DNA from 3 places in the Pseudomonas sp. Z003-0.4C(8344-21) genome. Region 3 is predicted to be linked to each of the others. Evidence: riboswitches for the same ligand, from Rfam matches in the RefSeq annotation. Region 3 holds a riboswitch; each other region holds the start of a gene.
What was found. Region 3 has a riboswitch for cobalamin ahead of BLU24_RS13265 (ABC transporter substrate-binding protein). Riboswitches for the same ligand answer to the same signal wherever they lie in the genome.

Region 1: linked by a shared signal. The riboswitch ahead of cobO (cob(I)yrinic acid a,c-diamide adenosyltransferase) and the one ahead of BLU24_RS13265 (ABC transporter substrate-binding protein) in region 3 are both predicted to bind cobalamin.
Region 2: linked by a shared signal. The riboswitch ahead of cobW (cobalamin biosynthesis protein CobW) and the one ahead of BLU24_RS13265 (ABC transporter substrate-binding protein) in region 3 are both predicted to bind cobalamin.

The regions. Positions count from the first base shown of each region.
Region 1 covers NZ_LT629756.1:4,551,884-4,557,406, forward strand. Annotated here, with positions in the region: gene cbiB (adenosylcobinamide-phosphate synthase CbiB) at 1-362, opposite strand, end outside; gene bluB (5,6-dimethylbenzimidazole synthase) at 359-1,009, opposite strand; gene BLU24_RS20500 (cobyrinate a,c-diamide synthase) at 1,006-2,406, opposite strand; gene cobO (cob(I)yrinic acid a,c-diamide adenosyltransferase) at 2,403-3,014, opposite strand; cobalamin riboswitch at 3,096-3,319, opposite strand; gene BLU24_RS20510 (hypothetical protein) at 3,483-4,067, shown strand; gene BLU24_RS20515 (PQQ-dependent sugar dehydrogenase) at 4,134-5,447, shown strand.
Region 2 covers NZ_LT629756.1:3,575,746-3,581,268, reverse strand. Annotated here, with positions in the region: gene nfuA (Fe-S biogenesis protein NfuA) at 1-343, shown strand, start outside; gene cobM (precorrin-4 C(11)-methyltransferase) at 444-1,190, opposite strand; gene BLU24_RS16295 (cobalamin biosynthesis protein) at 1,269-1,682, opposite strand; gene BLU24_RS16290 (CbtA family protein) at 1,679-2,380, opposite strand; gene BLU24_RS16285 (CbtB domain-containing protein) at 2,391-2,588, opposite strand; cobalamin riboswitch at 2,706-2,927, opposite strand; cobalamin riboswitch at 3,012-3,223, shown strand; gene cobW (cobalamin biosynthesis protein CobW) at 3,325-4,395, shown strand; gene cobN (cobaltochelatase subunit CobN) at 4,399-5,523, shown strand, end outside.
Region 3 covers NZ_LT629756.1:2,856,375-2,861,897, reverse strand. Annotated here, with positions in the region: gene katG (catalase/peroxidase HPI) at 1-963, shown strand, start outside; gene map (type I methionyl aminopeptidase) at 1,044-1,835, opposite strand; gene BLU24_RS13270 (ParD-like family protein) at 1,832-2,179, opposite strand; cobalamin riboswitch at 2,413-2,606, shown strand; gene BLU24_RS13265 (ABC transporter substrate-binding protein) at 2,749-3,762, shown strand; gene BLU24_RS13260 (FecCD family ABC transporter permease) at 3,759-4,775, shown strand; gene BLU24_RS13255 (ABC transporter ATP-binding protein) at 4,772-5,523, shown strand, end outside.

The sequences.
Region 1 (5,523 bases), 1.7 Mb from region 3:
CTGACCAGATAGCCGACGCGAGTACGCGCTTCGGCCAGATCATCCGCGCGCAATGCCGCAGCCACCGGCGCGACATGTTCGCCGAGGCTGCGCATGCCGAGGGCGCAGTACAGCGCAAGAATCTCAACGACCCAGCCCACGTACGGCGCCCAGGAAAACGCCGTGGCGAGCAGCGTCAGCGGCAGCACCGCGATCACCCACGCGGTCACACCATGGCTGCGCCAGCCGCGGCCACCGGCGTTGAAACGTTGCTCGATGCGCCCGGCAAAATTGCCGAACGCCACCAGCGGATGCCAGCGTTTCGGTTCACCGAGCAGCGCATCCAGCGCCACCGCGGCGACACTCAACAACGCCACACTCATTGACTCACTCCCCAGTAATTTTCGTACAGCAATTCGTTCAGCGGTCGCGCCTGCGCCCAGCCTTCGAGGACCAGCATCGGCGCCGGGTAGAACTCTTTGACCGGGCCCAGACACAGCACGGCCAGCGGCTTGGCACCCGGCGGCAAGTGCAGCAGATCGGCCAGCGCCTGCGGCTCGAACAGCGACACCCAGCCCATGCCCAATCCTTCGGCACGGGACGCCAGCCACAGATTCTGGATCGCGCAGGACAGCGAAGCCATGTCCATCTCCGGCAGCGTGCGCCGGCCAAAAATGTGTTTTTCGCGATCGTCCATCAGCGCCGCCACCAGTACTTCGGCGCAGTCGTTGATGCCTTCGACCTTGAGTTTCATGAACTCGTCGCTGCGCTCGCCAAGGGCCTCGGCGGTGCGCACGCGTTCTGCTTCCACCAGATGCTGAATCTGCCCGCGCAGGGCGCGGTCGCTGATGCGGATGAAACGCCAGGGCTGCATCAGGCCGACACTTGGCGCTTGATGGGCGGCTTCGAGCAAACGCCGCAACAGTTGCGGTTCAACAGTGCCGCCGCTGAAGTGACGCATGTCGCGGCGTTCGGCGATGGCTTTGTAAACCGCCTGGCGCTCGGCTTCAGAGAATGCGTTGTCGGTCATGGCCCCATCGCTGGCAAGCCAGCTCCCACAGTGGACGGTGCAATACCTGACGAAACGTAATCCCCTGTGGGAGCTGGCTTGCCAGCGATGGCGGTCTCAAGACCGGGCGCAAACAGCGCAGCGACAGCCGCAGGATTCGACGGAAAATAAAAGTGCACATAAGAAGCCGTCATCCGCCCTTCACGGTAGACCGCCTCGGCCCCTCGCCCACCATTCGGGCTCAGCCCACGGGCAATCGGCGTCAGTTCGGTGGTCGTCAGCGAATGGTGATACGTGTGCCCGCGCAACGAGCCTTCCGGCAGATCGACCGCCTGCAACGCCAACGCCGCCAGACGCTTTTGCATCACCGCCTCGCCCTGCAACAACCCGACCAGTTCAGCGCGGGTGCCTTCGACATCGGTCAGCGAATCGAGCAGATACAGCATGCCACCGCACTCGGCCAGCAACGGCTTGCCTGCCGCATGGTGCGCGCGGATCGCCTCGATCATTGCAGTGTTCTGTGCCAGTGCAACATGGTGCAGCTCGGGGTAACCGCCCGGCAGGTACAGACTGTCCGCCTCGGGCAATTGCGTGTCGCGGATCGGCGAGAAGAAGCTCAACTCGGCGCCCATCGCCCGCAACAGATCGAGGCTTGCGCCATAGGTGAAGGCGAATGCTTCATCACGGGCCACGGCGATCCGCACGCCGTGCAACAACGGCTCAGCAGCAGTCACGTCCGGCGCTGCGAATTCGACGACGGGCGGCAAGGCGACTTCGCAACTGCTGGCCAGTGCGTCGGCGGCAGCGTCGAGGCGCAGGTCCAGATCATTCAGTTCGCTGGCCTGCACCAGGCCGAGATGGCGGCTCGGCAGCTCGATGCCGGTCTCGCGCGACAACGCGCCGTACCAGCGCAGGCCTTCAGTGAGGCTGCCTTCGAGCAATTGCGCATGACGCAAAGTGCCGACGCGGTTGGCCAGCACCCCGGCGAACGGCAGGTCCGGCTGATATTTCGCCAGGCCCAGCGCCAGTGCGCCGAAGGTCTGCGCCATGGCGGTGCCGTCGATCACTCCGAGCACCGGCACGCCAAAATGCCGCGCCAGGTCGGCGCTCGACGGCGTGCCGTCAAACAGGCCCATCACGCCTTCGATCAGAATCAGGTCCGCGTCGCCGGCGGCTTCCCACAACAGGCGACGGCTTTCCTGCTCGCCGACCATCCACATGTCCAGTTGATAGACCGGCGCACCGCTGGCGCGCTCGAGGATCATCGGGTCGAGAAAGTCCGGGCCGCATTTGAACACGCGGACCTTGCGCCCCTGATTGCGATGCAAACGGGCGAGCGCGGCGGTGACCGTGGTCTTGCCCTGGCCGGAAGCCGGCGCGGCAATCAGGACGGCCGGGCAGTGACGGGGCTGATTCAAAGTTCGACGCCTTTCTGCGCTTTGATCCCGGCCTGGAACGCATGCTTGAGCATGCCCATTTCCGTGACCGTATCGCCCATCTCGATCATTTCCGGCTTGGCGCCGCGCCCGGTCACCACCACATGTTGCATCGGCGGCCGCGCCTGCAAATCGCTGAGCACCTGATCGAGATCCAGATAACCGTGCTTGAGGGCGATGTTCAATTCGTCGAGCACCACCAGCCCTATCGACGGATCGCGCAGCAGTTCGCGAGAAACTTCCCACGCCGCCGTGGCGGCGGCGATATCGCGCTGACGGTCCTGGGTCTCCCAGGTGAAACCTTCGCCCATCACATGGAAGCGCACCTGCTCGGGGAAGCGGCGGAAGAACAGCTCCTCGCCCGTGCTGTTGCGGCCCTTGATGAACTGCACCACGCCGCACTGCATGCCGTGGCCCATGGCGCGGGCTAGCATGCCGAAGGCCGAGCTGCTTTTGCCTTTGCCGTTGCCGGTCAGCACCAGCACCAGGCCGCACTCGTCGGGCGAATTGGCGATGCGTTCGTCGATCACGGCTTTTTTGCGCTGCATGCGCGCCAGATGGCGTTCGTCGCGCTCGGGGGAATCGGTCATGGGGGAGCTCTCCGTTGAGACGGGTAAACGGCGGGCAGGCACAAGAATAGACGGCAAAAAGCCTGGCATCGCCCACCGTGATGCCGCTGGATGGATCAGGCCGGTCTCCGGGCTCATGAGCGGCGTTGGCCAGACTGCGCGCCTTCCCGCTGTTGAGCAGTGGCATTGAACGCAGTGTTCACTCATTTACCGTTGCGGGGGCAGCGCCGGGATCGTCGTGGCTTCGCGTGAAGACCACCCTCACCGGCTTCCCTGTTTCACTCTGTCGACGCAGGTCACAGAGCACCTGAAACAAGCGGCGAAGGTTAGAGGGTTGGGGGTGGAGCGTCAATTAAAGAGGCGGCCAACGGGCGAGAAACTGCCATCAATCAATTATCTGCTGGCAATCTTGTGCCAGACTGTGACAAGTGATATCAAAGAGCCATGCTTTTATCGAAAAAGTACACCACAACAATAAGGACGATGACGATGCAAGGCATGATCATCAGCAACCCGCGCCTGGAATTCCTGCGCCCGGTGCTTGAACGCTGGTTTGACTGTATCGACCGCTACAACACCGTGCGCGGCGACGGCGATACGCCGTACTGGCATGATGAGAAAGCCAACCTCGGCCTGCTCTCGGCCGCCGCCTGGATGGCCGAACTGGTGACCTTGAACGACACCGTCACCCGTAAACAGAACGAAGACGGCGAGCGCAATGCCCGCGCCGATCTGTTTATCGCCGGCAGCGAAGACCGCGCCTTCATTCAGGCCACACAACGCTGGCCAAGGGCGAACAACCTCAACCTGACCCAACCCCTGGCCGATATAACCTCTGACGCCAAACGCATCAGTTACGCCAGCGATCTCAAGCTCGGCTGCCTGTTCGTCGCCCCGCAAAAGGCCCAGCACAGCGCCAGCCCCGAAGAATTGCAGGACATGGTCGACGACCTGCAAAAGGAACACACCTGCGCCGTGGCCTGGTATTTCCCCTACGCCTACCGCAAATTGCACAGCGACGCGGGCAACTATCACCCGGGCATCGCCGTGCTGTTCAAGGAAGCCCGCGGTTGAGCAGTTGAACCATCGGGCTTGCGCCCTCCTCTATGGTTAGGAATGCATTCATAGGGAAGATCAGCAATGCGCAAGCCCCACCTCGTTTTCGTCATCGCCCTCGCCGGCGGGCTCAGCGCCTGCGGCGAAACCTCCAGCCTGCAAGTCTCCGACGGCACTGGCCCGTCGCCAAAACTGCCGGAACCGAACAAGACCCTGATCCCGACGGTGAACATCGCCCCCGCGATCGGCTGGCCCGAGGGGGCAAAACCGACGGCGGCAGCCGGTACTCAGGTCGCCGCGTTCGCCGAAGGCCTCGATCATCCGCGCTGGCTGTACGTGCTGCCCAACGGTGACGTGCTGGTGGCCGAAACCAATGCGCCACCGAAACCGGATGACAGTAAAGGCATTCGTGGCTGGGTGATGAAAAAGGTCATGGGCAAGGCCGGCGCCGGCGTACCGAGCCCGAATCGCATCACCTTGCTGCGCGATGCCGACAAGGACGGTGTGGCCGAGACCCGCACGGTATTTCTGCAAAACCTCAACTCGCCGTTCGGCATGACCCTGGTCGGCAACGATCTGTACGTGGCCGATACCGATCGCCTGCTGCGCTTTAACTACGAGCCCGGCGCCACCGAAATCAAGACCCAGCCGATCAAGGTCGTCGATCTGCCGGGCGGCACGCTGAACCATCACTGGACCAAGAACGTCATTGCCAGCAAGGACGGCAGCAAGCTCTACGTCACCGTCGGTTCGAACAGCAACGTCGGCGAAAACGGCCTGGATCAGGAAGAGGGTCGCGCGGCGATCTGGGAAGTCGATCGGGCGACCGGTAATCACCGGATCTTCGCCTCTGGCATCCGTAATCCCAATGGCCTGGCGTGGGAGCCCAGCAGTGGCGCGCTGTGGACGGCGGTCAACGAGCGTGACGAGATCGGCAGCGATCTGGTGCCGGACTACATCACCTCGGTCAAGGACGGCGGCTTTTATGGCTGGCCGTTCAGCTATTACGGCCAGCACGTCGACGTGCGAGTCAAGCCGCAGAACCTCGATCTGGTGGCCAAGGCCATCGTCCCGGATTACGCGGTCGGCCCGCACACCGCCTCGCTGGGCCTGACCTTCGCCGAGGGCAACACGCTACCGGCGCAATTCAAGGAAGGTGCCTTCATCGGCCAGCACGGCTCGTGGAACCGCAAACCGCACAGTGGCTATAAAGTGATTTTCGTACCGTTCAGTGGCGGTAAACCGACTGGACAACCGGTGGATGTACTGACCGGCTTCCTCGACAAGGACGAGAACGCACTGGGCCGCCCGGTGGGCGTGGTGATCGACCCGCAAGGCGGGTTGCTGGTGGCGGATGATGTCGGCAACAAAGTGTGGCGCGTGTCTTCTGCCAAATAACTTTCACCTGACACAAACAACTGTAGGAGTGAGCCTGCTCGCGATAGCGCCTTGTCAGTCGACATCATCGTTGACT
Region 2 (5,523 bases), 720 kb from region 3:
CGACTACGCCACCGACCGCATGGGCGGCCAGCTGACCATCAAGGCGCCAAACGCCAAAGTACCGATGGTCAACGCTGACAGCCCGGTCAACGAGCGCATCAATTACTACCTGCAAACCGAAATCAACCCGGGGCTGGCCAGCCACGGCGGTCAGGTCAGCCTGATCGATGTGGTGGAAGACGGCATTGCGGTGTTGCAGTTCGGTGGCGGTTGCCAGGGCTGCGGCCAGGCCGACGTGACCTTGAAGGAAGGCATCGAGCGCACGCTGCTCGAGCGCATCCCTGAGCTCAAGGGCGTGCGCGACGTGACCGACCACACGCAGAAAGAAAACGCCTACTACTAAGGCGTTCGCTGCGAATATGAAAAACGGCGCCCCGTGAGCGCCGTTTTTTTATGCCCCCGCTTTACCCAGGGTGGGAGCGAGCCTGCTCGCGAAGAGGCCATCAAGGGCGATAAAGATGCGCATGCCCCGCCCGATACAACGACGACTCGCTGAACACCTCACTCCCCAGCACCCGCCCGACCAGAATCAACGCGGTACGCCGAAAGCCTTTCGCTGCAACCTTGTCCGCAATGTCCGCAAGCGTGCCCACCACCCAGTCCTGATCCGGCCACGTCGCCCGGTGAATCACCGCAATCGGACAATCCGCACCGTAATGCGGCAACAACTCCACAAGAATCTTCTCCAGATGATTGACCCCCAGGTGAATCGCCATGGTTGCACCATGCCGGGCCAGATTGCCCAGTTCTTCGCCCGCCGGCATCGCAGTCTTGTCGGCATAGCGAGTCAGAATCACGCTTTGCGACACATCCGGCAGGGTGAGTTCGGCTCCGAGCAGCGCCGCACAGGCGGCGGTGGCCGTCACGCCCGGAATGATCTCGAACGGGATACCAAGCTCACGCAGATAACGAATCTGCTCACCGATCGCGCCGTACAGGCTCGGATCACCGGAATGTACCCGTGCGACGTCATGGCCTTCGGCATGCGCGGTCTTGATCAGCTCGATGATCTGCTCAAGGTGCAGCTCTGCACTGTTGACCACGGTTTGCGCCTGGTGCCCCTCGAGCACTGCGGCGGGTACCAGTGAACCGGCATAGATGATCACCGGACAGTGTCGGATCAACCGTTGGCCTTTGACAGTGATCAATTCCGGGTCGCCGGGGCCGGCGCCGATGAAATAAACGGTCATCGTTGGATCCTTGGAGAAGAGGCGCGACAACGCTTCAGATGAAGATTGTTCATGATGGATGGCGGCGATTATCAGGATTTACGCGGCGCCGGCCAACGCCAGAGTGGCTTGAGCGTATTTTTGTCGGCTGATCAGCAGCTTTGCCGGCGCCTGCAGGAGTTGTTCGGCAAGCGCCAGCGCTGCGCTTTCCGCCACGCCGTAGCAGCCGGTGCGTTCGTAAGCGATTTGCGACTGGTGGCTGAGCATTGACTGGTAACCGGCCAATTCCTCGCTGCTGAAGTACAGCAGGGGCAAGGCCAGTTGTACGGCCAGTTCCTGCAGGCCCGGTTCGTCGCGCTTCAAATCGATGCTGGCCAAGGCCTTGATTGACTTGAGCTCGATGCGGTGCGCCTGCAAGGCCTGGTCGAGCAACGCGCGCAGCGTGCTGGTCGGACAGCCGCGTTGGCAGCCGAGGCCGACCACCAGCGTGGACGCCGCGCGGTCATCGCTCATGCGTGGTAGTGACCGTCGCTGTTGCGGCGGAACAACCAGGCGCTGATCAGGCCCAGGGCCAGCCAGAACGCCACGTTGGTCAACTGCGAAGCGATCTTGAACTGGCTTTCCAGCGCCTCGGGCGCGAGCATCGAATGCACCAGCGGCTGCGGCGCGCCGATCACATGCGGCACCGCGAGAATCGCTACGCCGAGCAGCTTCATCAGCCAGTGCCGGCTGAAGGCGATCAGCGACAGGCCGACGGCGGTCGAGGCCGCAGTGCCGATCCACCACATCTGCCGCGACGCCAGATCAGCCGCAGCGGTGCCCGGCAATTCCGGCGGCAGGCCCAGCGTTGGCGCCAGCACGAACGTCGCGTAACCGGCCAGCCCCCAGAGCAGGCCTTGCGCGGTTGAGCGCGGCGCACGCAGGGTGTACAGACCGGCAAGCATCAGAGCGAAACCGACCGCCACCACCAGATTGCCACCGGTGGTCGAAACCACGCGCTGCCAGCCGTTTTCCGGCTCCCAGGCTTCGCCGTCATGGCTGTGCGCTGCGGTGCCGGCCGCGTGTTCGTGGACTTGGGCGACCGGTTCGGATTTTTCAAAGGTTTCGGCCTGAAGAATCAGCGGTGAGACCCAGAAGCTTTGCAGCAGTGTGAGGAGCAGGGCGGCCAGCAGGCCGCTGAAACCTGCGGTTTGCGCAATTCGCTTGATCATTCGACAGGTCTCAGTGGCACGGAAACGCGGCGCTGTGGCGGGTATCGTGGGCGGCGTTGTGCACCGCTTCGATATGCGAAAAACCGGCGAAATACACCAGGCCCGCGCCGAGAATCGAGGCGAAGGCGGCGGCAATCAGGCGTTGGCTCAGGGTGGTGGTGCTGGCGATTTTATCCGTGTTGCTGCCGGTGCTGCTGATGATCGACATGGCGCTTCCCTATAGTGTAAGGGGCAGTCGAACGCATGCGGACCCTGCGTGACGGACACGCGGAGGTACGAACAGCGCCCGCCCACCGCGGGTTTGTTATGTCCAGTGACGCCGATAGCGCACTGTGTATTGCGGGCCGGTCTCCGGGCTCGCGAGGGGTTGGCGCCTGGCCGACCTGCAAGCGTCACCTTCCCATGCCGGGTTGGCACAGTGGTTTTGACGCTTCGCTCGCTTACCGTTGCGGGGGCAGCACCGGACTGACATGGCTCTGAGTAAAGCACATGATTCACCGGTTTCCCGTTTCACCCTGTGAAGGGCACCCGTAACAAGGCGTACAGGAGAGCATGCGGGTGGGTTTGAGTCAATTTCGGGCAGTAGTGAATATCCACGAAACCAAAGCATTGACCCATCATCAACCCATGCGTAGCCTTGCGCCTTCGAGGTTCTTCGGCATCTGTCGAAGCTAAGAAGGGAACGCGGTCAAAGCCGCGGCTGCCCCCGCAACTGTGAACGGTGAAGTTCGCTGCCACGCCACTGCCAGCTCGGTCCACGAGCCCGCGGGAAGGCGCAGCGAATGCCAGGCCCGGCGCCTGAACACTGTCAGCCAGGAGACCTGCCTCGTCACAGATTCTCACTTTCAACCGGGCGGGGTGATCCGGTGGCGAACACTTCCGGCGCGCCTGCGCGTGGCCGGTTCTCGTCCCGTATGCCCGCCGCTTTGCCAAAGGGCATACCGATGAAAACACTGGCCAAACTCCCCGTCACCATCGTCACCGGTTTCCTCGGTTCGGGCAAAACCACCTTGCTGCGGCACATGCTCGACAATGCTCAGGGCCGGCGCATTGCGGTGATCGTCAACGAGTTTGGCGAGCTGGGCATCGACGGTGAAATCCTCAAGCAATGCACCATCGGCTGCACCGAAGAAGAAGCCAGCGGCCGCGTTTACGAACTGGCCAACGGCTGCCTGTGCTGCACCGTGCAGGAAGAATTCTTCCCGGTGATGCGCGAACTGGTCGCGCGTCGCGGCGATCTCGATCACATCCTCATCGAAACCTCGGGCCTGGCCTTGCCCAAGCCGTTGGTGCAAGCCTTCCAGTGGCCGGAAATCCGCAGCGCCTGCACCGTTGATGCGGTGATCACTGTGGTCGACAGCCCGGCCGTGGCCGCCGGCACCTTTGCCGCGTTCCCGGATCAGGTCGATGCCCAGCGCAAGCTTGACCCGAACCTCGATCACGAGTCTCCGCTGCACGAACTGTTCGCCGACCAACTGGCCAGCGCCGATCTGGTGATCCTCAATAAAGCCGACCAGACCAGTCCGGAAGATCTGGCGCGTGTGCGCGCTGAAGTCGCCGAAGAGTTGCCACCTGCGGTAAAAATCATTGAAGCGAGCAACGGCCGTCTGCCGCTGGACGTGCTGATCGGCCTCGGCGCCGGTTCCGAAGAACACATCGACAGCCGTCACAGTCACCACGACCATCACCACGACGGTGATGACGATCACGATGACCACGATCACGACGCCTTCGACTCGATCTCTATCGAACTGCCGCAAGCCGACGAAAGCCTGCTGCTCGACGCGCTGACGCAACTGGTGGTGCAACACGGCATCCTGCGCGTGAAAGGCTTCGCCGCGATTCCGAACAAGCCGATGCGCTTGCTGATTCAAGGCGTAGGTACGCGCTTCGACAAGCATTTTGACCGTCAGTGGGGCGCCGACGAAGCGCGCGTAACGCGTCTGGTGTTGATCGGCCAGGAATTGGATGCAGCGCAGCTCGAAGCGCAACTGCGCGCCGCGCTCAGCGTTTAAGCCATGCACCTGCTCAGGACCCAGCCCGGCGGTTTCGTCTCGGATGACAACATTGCCGACCTTGGCCAGACGCCCGCCGAGTTGGTGATCCTGTGCAGCGGCGATTCCAGCCTTGCGCTGCTCGCCGAAGCGGCGCAGCAGTTGCCGCAAGACTACCCGAGCCTGCGTCTGGCCAACCCGATGCAGGTGCAGAATCACGCGTCGGTCGATCTTTACGTCGATGAAGTGTTGCGCCACGCCAAGCTGATTCTGATTTCGCTGCACGGCGGGATTGCCTACTGGCGGTATGGCGTCGAGCGCCTGGTGGAATTGTCCGAGCGCGGCGTGCAGGTGATTCTGGTGCCGGGCGACGATCGCCCCGACCCGGAACTCAGCGACTTGAGCACCGTCAGCGCGGTGGACCGTGACCGTCTCTGGCAGTTCTTGCGTCAGGGTGGACTGGGCAACGCGCTGGATTTTTTCCGCTGCCTGGGCAATCGCTGGTTCGCCCGCGATTACCCGTGGGGCGAGCCGCAAACCTTGCCGCGTACAGCGATTTACCACCCGACCAAAACTACTGCTGCCCTGAGTGACTGGCAAGCTGAATGGCTGCCCGCACAACCGGTCGCGGCGCTGCTGTTTTACCGCTCGCACCTGCAAGCAGCCAACACTGGGTTCATCGATGTGTTTTGCCAGCGCATGCAAGCTGCGGGGCTCAATCCTTTGCCCATCGCCGTGGCCAGCCTGAAAGAACCCGGCTGCCTGACGGTGGTCGAGGATTGGCTGGACGAAGTCGAGGCCGGGGTGATCCTCAATACCACCGGTTTTGCCCAGTCCAGTCCCGAAGCGCCGCACCTGCGACCGTTTCGTCGCAATATTCCGGTGATCCAGGCGATCTGCGCCCAGGACAACGAGCCCGGCTGGCGCGACAGCGAGCAAGGCCTGGGCCCGCGCGATCTGGCCATGCACATCGCCTTGCCGGAACTTGACGGGCGCATCATCAGTCGGCCGATCAGCTTCAAGGATCTGGCCTGGCGCAGCGAGCGCAGCCAATCGGATGTGGTGTGCTATCGCGCGCAACCCGATCGCATGGATTTTGTTGCTGAACTGGCGCGGCGCTGGACTGATCTGGCGCGGGTACCGAACAGC
Region 3 (5,523 bases):
ATGGGGCCGCTGTCACGCTACCTCGGTCCGGAATTGCCCAACGAAGAATTGCTCTGGCAAGACCCGTTGCCTGACGTCAGCCATGCGTTGATTGACGACAGCGACGCCGCCGCGCTGAAAAGCAAAATCCTCGCCTCAGGCCTGTCGGTTGCGCAACTGGTCTCGACGGCGTGGGCGGCGGCCTCGACCTTCCGCGGCTCGGACAAACGTGGCGGTGCCAACGGCGGGCGTTTGCGTCTGGCACCACAGAAGTTCTGGCAAGCCAACCAGCCAGAGCAACTGGCCCATGTGCTGCAAACCCTGGAGGGCATTCAGGGCGAATTCAATGGCGCAAGCACCGGCAAGAAAATCTCGCTGGCGGACCTGATCGTGCTGGCCGGCAATGCCGGGGTCGAGCAAGCCGCACAGAACGCTGGTCATTCAGTGAGCGTGCCGTTCTCGCCCGGGCGCGTGGATGCCTCGCAGGAGCAGACCGATGTCGAATCGTTCGGCTTTCTTGAACCGATTGCCGACGGTTTCCGCAACTACAGCAAAGGCAAATACACCGTCGCGGCTGAAACCCTGCTGATCGACAAGGCGCAACTGCTGACCCTCACCGCCCCGGAAATGACCGTGCTGCTCGGCGGCCTGCGGGTGTTGAATACCAACGTCGGGCAGACCCGGCATGGTGTCTTCACCGATAAACCCGAAGCGCTGAGCAATGACTTTTTCACGAACCTGTTGGACATGGGCGTGGAGTGGCAACCGACGACGCGCGATGCTGATGAATTCGAGGGACGGGACCGCAAGACCGGCGCGCCGAAATGGACCGCAACCCGGGTGGATCTGGTGTTCGGTTCCAATGCGCAGTTGCGCGCGCTGGCCGAGGTGTATGCCAGTGCGGATGCACAACAGCAGTTCGTCAATGACTTCGTCAAGGCCTGGACGAAGGTCATGAACCTGGATCGGTTCGATCTGAAGTAACGGCCAAAAGAAAACGCCGCTTGTTCAAGCGGCGTTTTTTATGCGTTGGATTTCACGAATCCTGACCGCCAAACGCAGTATCAACTGATAGCCGCATACCCCTCGATCTGATCCGGCCACGCCGTCAGCACTTCAAATCCGGTCTCCGTCACCGCCACCATGTGCTCCCACTGCGCCGACAGCGAGCCATCCTTGGTCAGCACCGTCCAGCCATCGGGCATGTTCTTCACGTGGCGTTTGCCGGCGTTGAGCATCGGTTCGACGGTAAAAATCATTCCCGCCTTGAGCTTCATCCCTTGATTGGGAAAGCCGTAATGCAGAATCTGCGGCTCATCGTGGTAGATCTTGCCGATGCCATGGCCGCAATACTCGCGCACCACGCTGAAGCCTTCCTTTTCGGCGAGGCTCTGAATCGCGTAACCGATATCGCCCAGCGTGGCGCCCGGTTTGACCGCGCGAATACCTGCGCACATGGCGTCATAGGTGGTCTTGATCAGATGTTGCGCTTCAGGCGTGGCCTCACCGACCACGTACATGCGGCTGGTGTCGCCGAACCAGCCGTCCTTGATCACGGCGATGTCGAGGTTGAGGATATCGCCATCCTTCAGCGGAGTAGCAGAAGGAATGCCGTGGCAGACCACGTCGTTGACCGAGGCGCAGACGGTTTTCGGGAAGCCGTGATAACCGACGTTGGCCGGAACGGCTTTCTGTACGTTGACGATGTAGTCGTTGCACAGCCGATCCAGTTCATCGGTGGTCACCCCGGCCTTGACGTGGGGTACCAGCATGGCCAGCACTTGGGCGGCCAGTCTGCCGGCCGCGCGGGATTTTTCGATCTCGGCCGGGGTGTTGAGCTTGATCTGGTTTCTCATGCGAGGGCGACTTCCTGTGTCAGTTGGTGCAGGTCGAGCCCGCCATTCTGTTCGGCGCGGATCAGCAAACGGCAGATCGCGCTGTGGTCGAGATTGGGGTGCAACTCGGCGAGCATGCCGATGCGCATCCAGTGCTCGGCCTGCGCGTTGATCGAGCGGCTGAGTGCGTTGCTGGAGATGCGCAGGTTTTCGTGCATGTCTTCGGAAATTTTTACGATGCCCATGGAGGTAATCCGATACGGAATGTATATGGATCGTATATTAGCGTTTGGGGTTCGCGTATTGCAAATCAGGGTTGTGACGTTTGTTTTTTTCAGGATCTGCAGGCGGGTGGCTAGAAGCATGCGGTCGGCTTTGGACTTGTGGTGGCCCCGCCCCTCACCCCAGCCCTCTCCCCTTGGAGAGGGAGCCGATTTCGGTTGGTTTTGAAATTTGCATTCGACTCGGTATTTCATGTCCACATAGCCCTCGCATCCACCGCAGTCAGTCCCCTCTCCCTACGGGCGGTCCGACGTTTCGGGAGGGCTAGGGTGAGGGGCTTTTCAAAAGATTCATCTCCCCCTCATCCCCCCAAATCGTCTACCATGCCGCCGCCGGTTTCCGCATGGGATTAATAGGGAATCCGAGGTGCTTGTTCAGCATCGATCGGAACTGCCCCCGCAACTGTAGGTGCCGAGCCTGCTCCTCGACTGCCACTGGGTAACCCCCGGGAAGGCCGGAGCCAGGCGATGACGCATCAGTCAGGAGACCTGCCGGCACAATGACTACTAACCGGCGGGGTGTCCGGGAAGGACATCGTGCCGTGCGCGTTTTTCGCGTGATGACCGGCCTTGCGTTATTTCCTGATGGCGCTTGATGGTGTGTTTCCAAACCGTACCCGCCCTCCCCGTACGGTTCCATTGGAGACTGCCCCATGCTGCTGCCCCGTATTGCCACCCTGTTCACCAGTCTGGGCCTCTGTGCCTTGGCGCAAGCGGCGCCCACGGTTTATCCGCTGACGATCGAGAACTGCGGCAGCAGCCTGACGTTTCAGCACGCCCCGGCACGCACGATCACCATCGGCCAGGCCGGCACGGAAATGCTCTATGCCCTGGGGCTGAGCGACAAGGTCGTTGGCACTTCGCTGTGGTTCAACGACGTGCTGCCCCAATACAAGGCGCAGAACGAAAAGATAGAGCGCCTCGCTGATAACGAACCGAGTTTCGAAGCGGTGATCGGCAAGCGCCCGGAGCTGGTCGCGGTGGAGCTGGAATGGATGGTCGGCCCGCAAGGTGCGGTCGGCACCCGCGAGCAGTTTCATGAATTGAAGATTCCTACCTACCTGCTGCCCTCCGATTGCGAAGCCAAGGACAACCTCGTCGGCTCCGATGGCACGCGGCTGGCGCCGTTTCGCATCGACAGCATTTACAAAGGCGTGAGCCAACTGGCGCAGGTTTTCGATGTGCAGGCGCGTGGCGAACGGCTCAACGAACAACTCAAGGCCAGCCTCGCGCAATCGATCGCCACGGCGAAAACCCAGCAGCGCAAGGATGTCAGCGCTGTGGTCTGGTTTTCCAGCGCCGAGATGGACATCGAGCCGTTTGTGGCCGGGCACAAAGGCGTTCCGGATTTCATGCTGAGCACCCTGGGCGTGCGCAATGTGGTCGAGTCGGATGAAGAATGGCCGACCGTGGGTTGGGAAACCATTGCCAAAGCCAACCCGACTTTTCTGGTCATCGCGCGCATGGATCGTCGGCGTTTCCCGGCTGACGACTATCAGAAGAAACTCGCCTTCCTGCGCAGCGACCCGGTGACGCGCAACATGGACGCGGTGAAACACAACCGCATCATCATCCTCGACGCCATGGCCATGCAGGCCAGCCTGCGCACCTTCGACGGCCTGGCGCAACTGGCCGCCGCCATCAACGCCTACGACCTGGCGCCATGAGCAGACGCCTGATCCGTTCGCTGCTGGTACTGCTGACGCTATCGGTTGCGCTTATCGGCGGAGTGGCGATCGGTGAGACTTCGATCGAGCCGGGCGTGGTGCTGCAAGTGCTGGCCAACAAGCTGTGGGGCGCCGGTTATGTGCTCGACCCGATCGATGAAGGCATCGTCTGGAATTACCGCCTGACCCGCGCACTGGTCGCCGCTGCCTGCGGCGCCGGGCTGGCAACGTGCGGGGTGATCTTGCAGTCGCTGTTGCGCAATCCGTTGGCCGATCCTTATCTGCTGGGCATCTCCGCCGGGGCCTCGACTGGCGCGGTAATGGTCGCCTTGCTTGGCGTGGGTGCCGGGCTGGTGTCGCTGTCAGCCGGCGCGTTTGCCGGTGCGGTGACGGCATTCGTGCTGGTGATTCTGCTGGCACGGGTCAGCGGCTCGACCAACGGTACCGGGCAGATCATTCTGGCCGGGATTGCCGGTTCGCAATTGTTCAATGCGCTGACCGCATTCTTGATTACTCGCTCGGCGAGTTCCGAGCAGGCCCGCGGGATCATGTTCTGGCTGCTCGGCAACCTCGGCGGGGTGCGCTGGCCGTCGGTGTGGCTGGCGGTGCCGGTGGCCCTGCTCGGGCTGGTCGTGTGCCTGTGGCATCGGCGCGCGCTGGATGCGTTTACCTTTGGCGCGGATTCGGCGGCGTCGCTCGGCATACCGGTGCGCCGCGTGCAGATTCTGCTGATCGGTTGCGCGGCGCTGGTCACGGCCGCGATGGTCTCGATTGTCGGTTCGATCGGTTTTGTCGGCCTGGTGATCCCCCATGCGGCGCGGTTGTTGCTCGGCACCGGGCATGCTCGACTGCTGCCGGCGAGTGCCTTGGGCGGCGCGGTGTTTCTGATTGCCGCCGATGTGTTGTCGCGCACCCTGATCAAGGGGCAGGTGATTCCGGTCGGGGTGATCACCGCGCTGGTCGGCGCGCCGGTGTTTGCGCTGATTCTGGTGGGCCGGAGGTCGGCGCGATGAACGCGGTATTGAGTTGCTCAGACTTGAGTTTCAAGGTGCGCGGCGCCGAGTTGCTGAAGGCTGTCAGCCTGCAGGTGCAACGCGGCGAAACCCTGGGCATTGTCGGGCCGAATGGTGCGGGTAAATCGACCTTGTTGAAGCTGTTGGCCGGCCTGCGCGAGCCGAGCGCTGGCGAGGTACTGCTCGACGGTCAGCGCCTGGGCAAAATGGCGCGCCGCAGCGTTGCGCAGACGCTTGCGGTGGTCGAGCAACAGGCTGACACCGATGACGGCATTCGCGTGTTCGATGCGGTGGCGCTGGGGCGTACGCCTTGGTTGTCGGCGTTGCAACCGTGGTCGACTGCGGACGCTGCCATCGTTGAGCAGGCGCTGGTGGATGTCGATGCGGTGCACTTGCGTCAGCGCGTCTGGCGCAGCCTGTCGGGGGGTGAGAGACAACGGGTGCACATCGCCCGTGCCTTGGCGCAGCGGCCGCAGATTCTGTTGCTGGATGAGCCGGCCAACCATCTCGATATTCAGCATCAGTTGACGATTCTCAGTGTTGTGAAAGCGTTGCCGGTGACTACGTTGATTGCGCTGCATGATCTGAACCAGGCGCTCAAGTGTGATCGTCTGGCGGTGCTTGAGCGTGGGGAGTTGGTGGCGCTGGGCAAGCCGCTGGAAGTGCTGACGCCGCAGCGTTTGTTGGAGACGTTTGGGGTTCGGGGGCGGTATTTGACTGATCCGTTTGATGGTGAGCAGATTTTGCG